2 regions of the Desulfofundulus sp. TPOSR genome follow, and region 1 is predicted to be linked to the other one. Evidence: riboswitches for the same ligand, from Rfam matches in the RefSeq annotation. Region 1 holds a riboswitch; the other holds the start of a gene.

Region 1 (5,838 bases):
CCGGCTGGTGGACAGGCATGGACCCTGGCGGGAGCTTTATCGCTTCGAGGAAATGGTGGAGGAGTTTGAAAAGATCCTGCGGGAAGAGATGGACTTTACTGTGGAAGGGCGCCATGCCGATACCTTTCGGCAACATTTCGCCGGGGATAATACCGTCTATTTTCCGGTGGTTTACTGGGATTACACCACCAGCAAGGTGCTGACCATGGAGTACGTAGAGGGAGTCAAGCTGACCCATCCGGAAGAGTTGGCCCGCGGCGGCTTTGACCGGCGGGTGGTGGCCAGGCACCTGGCCGGCGCCCTGCTGCGGCAGATCCTGCTGCACGGTTTTTTCCACGGCGACCCCCACCCGGGTAACCTGGCCGCCCTGCCCGGTGGGAGGATAGCTTTTATGGACTTTGGCATTGTGGGGCGCCTGAATGAAGAGATGCGGGAAAAAATAGGCGCTCTGGTTTTGGGGTTGGTCCGGCGCAACACTGCCCAGGTGGTACGGGCGGTGGAAGGCCTGGGTGTGGTGCCGCCCCACGTTGACCGGGCCGCCCTGCACCGGGATATCGACGCCCTGAGGGAGAAATATTATGAGATACCCTTGAGCCGGATCAGCCTGGCCGAATCTTTAGGGGATGTAATGGCAGTGGCCTTTAAATACCGTATCCGGGTTCCCACCCAGTTCACCCTGTTGGTGAAGTCCCTGGTTACTGCTGAAGGTGTAGTTGCGCAGCTTGACCCGGAATTGAGTATCGTGGAGATTGCCCGTCCCATGGGCAAACGCCTGTTGGCGCGTCGTTTCAGCCTGCCGGGGATAAAGAGGCTGCTCCTGGAGCACCTGGAGGATTACCACCAGCTTTTGACCAGGGTGCCCCACCGCTTGGACAGGGTGCTGGACCTGGCCGCAGGTGGTGAATTAAAAATAAAAGCGGTAAACCCGGACCTGGACCGCATGTTTGGCCAGCTCAACGCCATGGTTAACCGCCTGGTCCTGGGAATCCTTTTGGGTTCTTTGATCGTGGGTTCTTCTTTGCTGCTGGGGCGGGGTTACACCATTCTCTGGGGCTTGCCCGTAGCGGAGGCTGCCTTTGTTGTCGGGGGAGTGCTGGGCGTGGCCCTGATCTTTTCCATTTTACGCTCACGGAAATTTTAGTCCCGGGCGGTTTTTTAAATAATCCCCGGCGGACGCAGGCCCGGGATCATGATCACCATCAAGGCCAGAAGCAGTACGAAGAGGATAAATCTATGCATAAAGACACCTCCTGCATCGCGGCTCTGTCATATTTATGATTTTACCCCACAAATGTGTAAAAGTTACTACGCTTGTGTTAAAAATTTATTAACTTTCGTTTGCAAAAAAAGCCCTGCACCAGGCAGGGCCGACTTCTTTATGGAAGTTACAAAATCTGTCTTTAGCTAAGTATTCAACTAGTAAGTAAATGTAAAGCTGTCCAGAATCACACTTACAGGACGCGATTGCAGCCAGCTGTTCGGCACCCAGGATTCAAAGAAGTAAAGGGCGCCGTTGGTGGGGTCAACCCCGTTGAGGGCATCCAGCGCAGCCCGTTTGGCTTCCTCGCTGGCCGGACGGTTGATCCAGCCGTTTAATACGGGCTCAAACTGGTAAGATCCAGTTTCGTCCACCTGGTAAATGACCCCGGGAATGGTATTCGGGAAAATGCCGCTTTTTACGCGGTTCAATACCACTGCTCCTACTGCCACCTTGGTGATGTAGGATTCGGAATCGGCTTCAGCGGTAATCAACCGTGCCAGAAGGTCAAAGTCGGAACGGCTATAATTAACGGGACCGGAGCTGATGGCACCCCGGCTTACCGGCGCCGGGCTTGTCCCCCCACTATTCGCAGCGGGGATAATCAGTTTCTGTCCCGGGTAGATCGTGTCACTTCCAAGACCGTTGGCTGCTTTTATTGACTGAAAGCTCACGCCATAACGCAGGCCAATCAGATAAAGGGTATCCCCTGGCTGTACGGTATATGTAACCGGACTTCTCTTTTCATTCCCTACCGGAATGTAGAGCTGCTGTCCCGGGTAAATCAGGTCGGTGTAAAGACCGTTGGCCCGGCGCAGGGCATCCACGGTGGTTCCGTAGGCGCGGCTGATCAGGAACAGGGATTCACCGGGGCTGACGGTATGGGTGGCCGCCGCTGCAGCACCCACGGGCAGCAACACGAGTGCCGCCACAACTGCCAGAAAGTAACGGGCGTAAAGCAACAGCCTGTTCATTTTTCCCTCCTCCGGCCTCCGGGGTTAGTTGATGGGTTCGGGTAGAGGGCACCCTACCGCGCGCCTTGTTTTCACCTCCTTAATAACGCGCGGATTCACCCCGCTCCGGATAAAATTCCCCCGTACCCCGGGCTTCCCGAGGATTCGGCCACTGGTAATTCCATTACAAGTGTAATTATACAGGCCTGTCGCCAGAAATGCCAAGTGACAAATAATGCCAGGTTGGCAGTGCCCCGGCATGAACAGGATACGGTGGTAATTATCTCTTGCGCAGCCTTGCCCTGATCCTGGCGTTAATCTGCTCCATCAGAAAGATTGTGTTAAAAACATGGTGCAGCTGGATGGCAATACTTTCTACAGGCCGGTCCAGGGAAACCAGATGGGGCTCTACTACGAGTTCCACGCCATAGGCGGACTCCATCCGGCTTTTAAAGGCGTGCAAAATGGCCTCCCTGGTACTTTCATCGCCTACCTCCAGCCAGGGAGAAAAAGGGCCGATTTCCTTTTGTTTTACGTGTTCTTTGATTAATGCTATCAAAGCATCGCGGAATTGTTCGAAGTCGGGCCGCTTAGATGCGGACAAAGAAATTCCCCCCTCCAAATGGGGACGCTACGAAGGTTTTGTCTTAATTTCCAGGGCCCGGGCACCAACCGGGCTGGGCTCCAGAACCAGGGCCCGGGCCATAATGCCGCTTTCCCGGAAGGTATCTTTCATCACCCGGGCAATAAGCTCCAAATTGCTGTCGGCCAGGGCAATTATACTCGGTCCGGCGCCACTCAAACAAACTCCCCGGGCTCCGGCGAGGCGGGCTGCCGCCAGCACCTTTTTCATTCCGGGTACCAGGGAGGCGCGGTACGGCTGGTGGAGCCTGTCCTCCATGGCCGTGGCCAGCAGGTCCAGTCTCCCCTGCTGCAGGGCGGCCACCAGCAGGGCTACCCGCCCCAGGTTAAAAACGGCATCCGCCAGGCTGACATGCTGGGGCAATACCTCCCGGGCAGCCCTGGTGCTCAGGTGAAAATCGGGTATGGCCACCGCCACCTTCAGACCGGGAGGGGGATCTATTTTCACGTAGCGGATCTCCCCTTCCACCGTAGTGGAAATAACAATGCCGCCCAGAAGGGCCGGCGCCACGTTGTCGGGATGGCCCTCAAGCTGCGAGGCCATGGTGAGCAGTTCCCGGTAGGAAAGCTTGTTTCCGGAAAGAATGTTGGCCGCCACCAGGCCGCCCACAATGGCCGAGGCACTGCTGCCCAACCCCCGGGCCACTGGAATGTGATTGATCAAACGGATACGCAGGCCCCCGGGATCAAAGCCTGCCTGCTTGAAGAGATACATGGCTGCCCGATAAACCACGTTGCTTTCATCCCGGGCAATGTCCTGAACGCCCTCCCCGTGCACTTCAATAACCAGACCGCTGGACAGGCGTACCATTTCTACTATGTTATAAAATTTCAAAGCCATCCCCAGGCAATCAAAACCCGGACCCAGGTTGGCCGTGGTGGCAGGTACCTGCACACGGACCATTCTCTTACCCTGCCCCTTTCTACTCACCTTCTACCCGAATACAGTTGGCGATCCGGTCCACCGGGCTCAGGCATTCCACCAGGTGTAAAGCATCCTGGAGGTTTTGTTCCCGCACCCGGTGGGTTACCATGACGATTTCTGCCCTGTCACCATCGGTGTGTTTTTGAATCACCGAAGCCAGGCTGACTTCCTTATCCCCAAAGGCATAGGCTATGGAAGCCAGCACTCCCGGCCTGTCGGCTACCATCAGGCGAATGTAAAACTTGCTTTCGGTCAGGGCCATGGGCTTGATTGGTTTTTCTTCGTAACAGGTGCAGCCGATGAAGCCCGGCACCTTATGTATAATGTGACGGGCCGCATCCATAATATCCGCCGCAACGGCGCTTCCAGTGGGTAATTCCCCCGCGCCCCGGCCGTAAAACATGGTGTCACCCACGGCATCGCCCCGGACAAAAATGGCATTAAAAACGTCGTTAACTGAAGCCAGGGGGTGATTTTGGGGGATCATGGTCGGATGCACCCGCACTTCGATGCCCTCGGAAGTTTCCTTGGCAATGGCCAGCAACTTGATTACATAATTCAACTCCCGGGCGTAGGCAATATCCCTGGCTGTGATTTTGCTGATGCCTTCCACATAAACATCGTTTAAAGTGACACGTGAATTAAAGGCGATGGAAGCAAGGATGGCCAGCTTGCGCGCCGCGTCCAGCCCCTCCACATCGGCGGTGGGATCGGCTTCGGCGTAACCTTTGGCCTGCGCTTCCCGCAGTGCCCGGTCGAAATCCACTCCTTCCCGGGTCATTTTGCTCAACATGTAGTTGGTTGTACCGTTGATAATGCCCATAATCTCCTGAATGCGGTTGGCCGCCAGGCACTGCTTTAAAGGACGGATGATGGGGATTCCTCCGGCCACGCTGCCTTCAAAAAGCAGCCCTGCCCCGCTGGCCGCGGCGGCGGCAAAAAGTTCCTTACCGTGCAGGGCAATCATGTCCTTGTTGGCCGTAACCACACTTTTACCCCGCTTCAGAGCGGCCATGACATAGTCCAGCGCCGGGTGGATACCTCCCATTACCTCCACCACGATGTCAATTTCCGGGTCATCTAATATATCCTGATAATTATCAGTAAGCAGGGCCGGATCCAGCAGGATGCCCCGGTCCCTGGTTAAATCGCGGACAAGGATGCGGGAGATTTCCACAGGTGCGCCCACCTTATGGGCAATGTTTACCGCATTGCCGGTAAGAATGCGGTAAACTCCGCGGCCTACCGTTCCCAGGCCTAAAAGCGCTACTTTTATCGTTTGCTGCAAAAATCCTCTCTCCTTCCTTCCAACACTTGTCCCTGGTACAGCCATGAATATTTTATCATCGTTAACTGGTTGAGGGCAAATAAAAAACCGGCTTGGAACCGGTTAAATAATTATGCAGATAAGTCCACCGCTTCCCTCGTTGACGATGCGTTGAATGGTTTCCTGCAGTTTTGCCCGGGCATTTTCCGGCATGCGATAAAGTTTGTTTTGAATCCCTTCCCTGACCAGATCATGCACAGACTTGCCGAATATCTCGGACTGCCAGATCTTCTGCGGGTTGGATTCAAACTCGGTGAGCATGTAACGGACCAGTTCTTCGCACTGCCGTTCAGTGCCGATAATGGGAGTAATTTCGGTGGCAATATCCGCCCGGATCATGTGAATGGAGGGAGCCGTTGCCTTCAGTTTGACCCCGAAGCGGCTGCCCTGACGTATTAACTGGGGCTCCTCCAGGACCATTTCGTCCAGGCTGGGAGTTACCACCCCGTAACCAGTTTCCCGCACTTCCGCCAGCGCCTGGGCCACCTTGTCGTACTCCCGCTTGGCCACGGCCAGTTCTTTAACCAGTCTGAACAGTTCATGGTTTCCGCTAATCCTGAAGCCCGATTCTTCGCTCAAAACCTGGAAGAAAAGCTCCTGGGGAGAAGTTATTTCAATGGCTGCCACCCCGGTACCCATATCCATTTTGGTGATACTGACCGACTCGACAAAGTCGTAGTCCCCCAGCCTTTCCACCGCGCCGTTAATATCCCGTAAACGGCGTACGTTCTGG
Region 2 (5,838 bases), on a different contig from region 1:
TGAGCAGGGCCGCAAGATGAGCAAATCCCTGGGTAATGTTATCGATCCCCTGAAGATTGTCGATCAAATGGGTGCCGATATTTTGCGCTTGTGGGTGAGCTCTGCCGACTACCGGGGTGATCTGGCGGTATCGCAGAACATTCTCAAGCAAATGACCGAAGCCTACCGCAAGATCCGCAATACCTGCCGGTTTTTATTGGGGAACCTGTATGACTTCGGACCCGGCGACCAGGTACCCTATGACCGGCTTCCCGAGATGGATCGCTGGGCTCTTTTGCGCCTGCACCGGATGATGGAACGGGTGCTGGCTGCCTACAGGGATTACGAGTACCACGTGGTTTTCCATACCATTCATCACTTTTGTACCATTGATATGAGCGCGCTGTATCTGGATATGATTAAAGACCGGCTCTACACCACCCCCGCCCAATCCCCGGAACGCCGGGCGGCCCAGACTGTGCTCTACCAGGTATTACATGCACTGGTACGTTTGCTTGCCCCCATTTTGGCCTTTACCACGGAGGAAATCTGGCGCTATGCCCCCAAAGAAAAGGAGGCGCCGGTAAGTGTCCAGCTAACCGACATGCCCCAGGTGAACGAGGATTATCTGGATGTGGAACTGGAAGCCAAATGGGAGCGCCTGCTGGGCGTGCGGGGAGAGGTTACCCGGGCCCTGGAGGCGGCCCGGCGGGAAAAATTGATTGGTAACTCCCTGGAAGCTGCAGTGGTTCTGTTTGTCCGGGAGGAAATGTACGATTTTCTGTCCAGGGTCCAGGATCTGCCTACCATTTTCATCGTCTCCGCCGTGGAGCTGAAAAAGTGGACCGGGGACCTGCCGGAAAAGGCGGTGGTTTCTGAAACAATCCCGGGGCTGGCGATAGTGGTAGAAAGGGCGCCGGGAGAAAAATGTGAGCGGTGCTGGATGTACCATCCTGGAGTCGGCCAGGACCAGGAGCATCCCACTCTGTGCCCCCGCTGTGTGAGGGTCCTGAGTAACCGGGGCGGAGCACTGGAGTGAGCGGAGACCAGCGTACCGGCATTAGTTCAAATAAGAAACCCTTCTCCATTGGAGAAGGGTTTCTTTTTCGAGCCGGTAATGACCTGCGCTACAGCCATTACGCATCCCTGCATAGCCCACGGTAACCTTTCGGCTACCGCGGACCATTACGGAACCCGTAAAGACCTTTGCTCGACCAGTACAGATACCTGGGAAGCCTGATGCAATCTCTCGACTGCACCAGACCTCTCTATTTTAGTCGTAGTCGACAAAAATATTCCGGCACCTGTACTGATCTTAGCTCGATCAATGGATATCCCTTACGACCCGGCAGCAGTCCTTCGGACTGCTGCCGAGCCTGCAGGAACCTCCATTGATCTGCCCGCCGGCTGGTATCGAGCCTATGCGACCCGATATCAACCTTTGGCCGACTGCTACAGAGCCATTTGCGACCCTGTAGCAGTCTTGGCTCGGCCATTACCGACCCTGTTGTTCGTATTATTACCCTTTCATCAGGTTATATGCAACTACTTCAATGGTAAATAAAACCAAATTACCATCCACCCGCTCACATTCCGGGTGACGGCTTAACCGAACTTAACCTGCCTTCCAGGCGGTTTTTTTCTTTCAAGATGTTTTGAGAAAAGGCGTAAAGTAGAAAACATCAAGGCTACCGGTGCTCAAGCGGTGGTTACGGGCTGTCCTTCCTGCCGTCTGCAAATTGAGTATGGTCTTCTGTTTGCCAACGGCAGGAATTAGTTGCCCCCACAACGAATAATTAGCAAATGGCCAATTTACTGGGGGGGAGGGTGGGGGTTTTTGAGTTTATGGGATAACTTAAAAAGGAAAGTTTTCCCCGATCTCTCCCTGGATGTGCGCTTGCCGTCCCTGGAGTATGTCCAGGGAGGGACGATACAAGGGGAAGTTCTTTTGAAAGCGGTAAAAACTTCCCGGCGCATCAAGGGGATACAGCTGGAATTATTGGAGGAATGGCATGAGGGAGAGGAAGGGGAGAAGAGACGTCACCGGCAAAGGGAAACCGCGGTCAAAATGGACCTGGCCAGGGAAGTGACCGTAGATCCGGGCAAAGTATTGGAATTGCCTTTCACCTTGCACCTGCCCTTGAACCTGGTCATCAGCAGTGATCGCCACCGTTGTTTTTTGCGTGTACAGGTGGTGATTGCCTTTGCCCCCGATGTCACCCGCATGATCGAACTGACCATAAGGCCTTCCCCGGCCATCACTGCCGTATGGGAATCCTTGTCCTGGCATTTGGGTTTTGCCTCCTGTGGTCTTACCTCTACTTCCCGGCAGCAGGTATTTAAATTTTGTTCCGGTCCCGGTACACCCACCGATTTTCGCCACATTGAACACATTGAAATGATTTTTGTAAACGAAGAGGACGGACTGCGCATTCACATGAAGGCAAAGGTTGACCTGTTAGGCAATCTTGATGCCGATAATTATTTCACCCTTTTCATTCCCTATCAGGAAATGTTCCGATCCGATGGTACGCCGGCTCACCAATGTATTGGTGAAAGAGTTATCCGGCGTTTATGGGACGCTTTGAGGCCGGTGGGCAAAAGCCACTTAACCGGAAAGGAACCCAGTTGCTGATTATACTCAAAAACTATTTACAATTTGTTCTAAAGATGATACAATTTAAGGAAGTTAACAATTAAATATTTTATGTCCTGAACGCTTAATTCTTTACCCAAAGAAGCGGAGGACCCATTTTCCTGGGGTGAATCCCCCTGGAAACGAGGCGCCCTTGATGCGTGGCGTTGTACCAGGTTTCCCGGGGGTAGGGTTATCCTTTCAACCCGAACCCGTCAGCTAACTTCGTAAGCGTGGAAGGGAGGACATGTGCTTGGGCTGGCACACGGCTTTTTTTCTCTGCCTGTGTGTCGTAGCTGGGTATTTGCTTGCTGTCTTCCACCCCAGGAAAGATTCCTGGGGGTTTTTTTTACGTGTTTGGCAAAACATTGCATAAGGAGGGGTTAAAGATGGCAATTTTTCCAATGCCTCCGGCTGGATTTGATCCCGAAGAAAAACGTCGCATCTCCCTGGAACGGGCTCGGGAGCTAAAAGAGCGTATTCGCGATTACCTGCAGGTTAAAGATAAGATATTAACCGGTCTTGATCTGGCAGAACCGCTGGAAGCAGCCCGGAAAAAAATTCTGGCTATTTTCAATGCCGGGAAAGAGCAGTGGGCAGACTGGCACTGGCAAATGGCCCACCGCATCACCAATGTGGACCTGTTGAGCCAGATCGTGGACTTAACACCTGAGGAGCGGCAAAGTATTGCTGAAGTGGGAAAACGTTTCCGGTGGGCCATTTCTCCTTACTACGCCAGCCTGCTGGCCGTTGACCGTCCGGGTGGCCCCATCTGGCTGCAGTCAGTGCCCCAGGAGGCCGAGTTGAACGATAGCGGTGGCAGTGAAGATCCCATGGCCGAGGCTTTTACCAACCCGGCACCGGCCATTACCCGCCGTTACCCCGACCGACTGATTATCAATGTAACCAATCAGTGTGCCATGTATTGCCGCCACTGCCAGCGGCGCCGCAATATCGGGGAAATAGACCGGCACCAGCCCAGGGAAGTCCTCAAGGCAGCACTGGATTACATCCGGTCTAATCCGGAAATCCGGGACGTGCTGATTACCGGCGGCGATGCCCTGCTTTTAAGTGATCGTTGCCTGGACTGGTTATTGAGCGAACTGGACGCCATCCCTCACGTGGAAATAAAGCGCATCGGGACCAGAGCCATTGTGACCATGCCCCAGCGCATTACCCCCGCGCTGTGTGCCGTCCTGGAAAAACACCCGCCCATATACATCAACACCCAGTTCAATCACCCCATGGAGATCACACCGGAAGTAAAGGAGGCCTGTGATCGCCTGGTTAAGGCGGGTGTGGTTCTGGGCAACCAGGCCGTATTGCTGAAAGGGGTTAACAATAATCCCCATGTGATGAAAAAACTGAACCAAACCCTTTTGCGCATCCGCGTCCGTCCTTATTACATCTTCCACGCCAAAGAGGTCAAAGGAACCAGGCATTTTATTACTTCCGTGGATGAGGGAATTGAGATTATGGAAAAACTGAGGGGCTACACCTCCGGGTTGGCCGTACCAACCTATATCATCAACGCCCCGGGTGGCCTGGGGAAAACCCCCGTGTTACCCAAGTATATGGTGTTCCGGGACGACAAGCAGGTGGTCTTTCGCACCTGGGAAAAAAAGATCATTTCTTACCCCAACCGCCACTAGGGAAAAACGTGCCGGCACGGGTTTACCGTGCCGGCTTATAGTTATTGGGTTTCGGCAATTGTTTATGAAACACCGTTGTATTATCGTAAAGTAATAATAAAACTTTACCCATGGGACAATATAAAAGAAAACAGCAGTCTGGAGTGATGGCCATGGAGGAATACATCCGTTCCCGCGTCCCATGGAGTACCGAACCAAGCCTTAAAACAAAGACCGGGGAAGTGGGCATAGATTTTGATGAATTCATCGAAGGGTTGGAAGACGGCAAGAGCGATGCGGAAATGGCCGCTGAATTTGGGGTGACCGAAAAACTTATTTACCATTTGCGCGACCGTTTCGAGCGGTATGGTATTGGTTCCATTATGGGGCAGGATTAGAGCCAGATTTTTGTTTTTTCCGTTCTTCAAACAGATTCCATTGTAGAAAAGAATAGGGAGGTGGTCAGGCCACCTCCCCGGTTACCAACTACTTGAGCAGGTTTTGTTCGGCAAACAGAATCATCTGCCGGACCATATTGCCGCCCAGTTTGCCGCCGATACGTCCACCTACGGCGCCGCAGGCCCGGGAGCTCAAGTCTCCCCAGTAACCGTTTTTAATGTGTGGCGTGAGTCCCAATTCTTGAGCGATTTCGTACTTCATTTGATCTAAAATGCGGTTCCAGTTCTGGGGAGTGGCCACGCGCTCACCAACATGCAACGGATACCCCAGTTCATTGGCTATCTCGTATTTCAGGGCATCCAGGCGGGAGTCAGCTGCCGGTACCAATAATTTGTTTTGACGATTTGGCATGCGGCAACACCTCCTCACCCTTATTATTTCCGTCCGCATAGATGATCATCCTGTCAGTTTAAGGAGAATTGCAAACTGAGTCCTTTAGAAAAAGGTCCTGGGTTTACAGATTTAATTAGCCCAGGGCCCTGGTATTTTATGTTAAAAAATTTAACTATACTTTCACGCACAGAAGGGGCGGGTTGTGCTATAATAGACGAATATAAAAAGGGCAAGAATTGAGGAGGGATTTATGCTGTACCCAGAAAAATTTGCCAAGTTCGGCCTTACCTTTGACGATGTTTTGCTCGTTCCGGCAAAATCCGAGGTATTGCCTGGGGAGGTGGACACCACCACTTACCTCACCCGGGATATTAAGCTAAATATCCCCCTGATGAGCGCTGCCATGGATACGGTGACCGAATCCCGCATGGCCATTGCCATTGCCCGGGAAGGCGGGATCGGGGTAATCCATAAAAATATGTCCATTGAACGGCAGGCCCTGGAAGTGGACCGGGTCAAGCGCTCGGAACACGGAGTAATTTCCGATCCCATTTTCCTGTCTCCGGAGAGCCCCATCAGTGAAGCCCTGCTGTTAATGGAACGTTATCGCATTTCAGGGGTACCGATCACTGTCAACGGCAAACTGGTAGGTATTCTGACCAACCGGGACCTCCGGTTTGAGCGGGATTTCAGTAAACCGGTAGGGGAAGTAATGACCAAGGATAACCTGGTTACGGCTCCGGTGGGGACAACCCTGGAGCAGGCCAAAGAAATTTTACGGCGGCACAAGGTGGAAAAATT

What was found. A riboswitch is a leader RNA that binds a small molecule or an ion and turns the genes downstream of it on or off. The one in region 1 is predicted to bind cyclic di-AMP.
Region 2: linked by a shared signal. The riboswitch ahead of eam (glutamate 2,3-aminomutase) and the one ahead of G7K71_RS13410 (LysM peptidoglycan-binding domain-containing protein) in region 1 are both predicted to bind cyclic di-AMP.

The regions. Positions count from the first base shown of each region.
Region 1 is NZ_JAAOEF010000003.1:514,496-520,333, reverse strand. It holds gene G7K71_RS13415 (AarF/ABC1/UbiB kinase family protein) at 1-1,141, shown strand, start outside; gene G7K71_RS13410 (LysM peptidoglycan-binding domain-containing protein) at 1,417-2,232, opposite strand; cyclic di-AMP (ydaO/yuaA leader) riboswitch at 2,232-2,392, opposite strand; gene G7K71_RS13405 (hypothetical protein) at 2,492-2,815, opposite strand; gene thrB (homoserine kinase) at 2,843-3,757, opposite strand; gene G7K71_RS13395 (homoserine dehydrogenase) at 3,777-5,066, opposite strand; gene spoIVA (stage IV sporulation protein A) at 5,169-5,838, opposite strand, start outside.
Region 2 is NZ_JAAOEF010000001.1:328,216-334,053, reverse strand. It holds gene ileS (isoleucine--tRNA ligase) at 1-1,018, shown strand, start outside; partial or broken gene G7K71_RS01740 (hypothetical protein) at 1,655-1,756, shown strand; gene G7K71_RS01735 (sporulation protein) at 1,817-2,614, shown strand; cyclic di-AMP (ydaO/yuaA leader) riboswitch at 2,687-2,863, shown strand; gene eam (glutamate 2,3-aminomutase) at 3,004-4,266, shown strand; gene G7K71_RS01725 (helix-turn-helix domain-containing protein) at 4,419-4,643, shown strand; gene G7K71_RS01720 (alpha/beta-type small acid-soluble spore protein) at 4,732-5,055, opposite strand; gene guaB (IMP dehydrogenase) at 5,291-5,838, shown strand, end outside.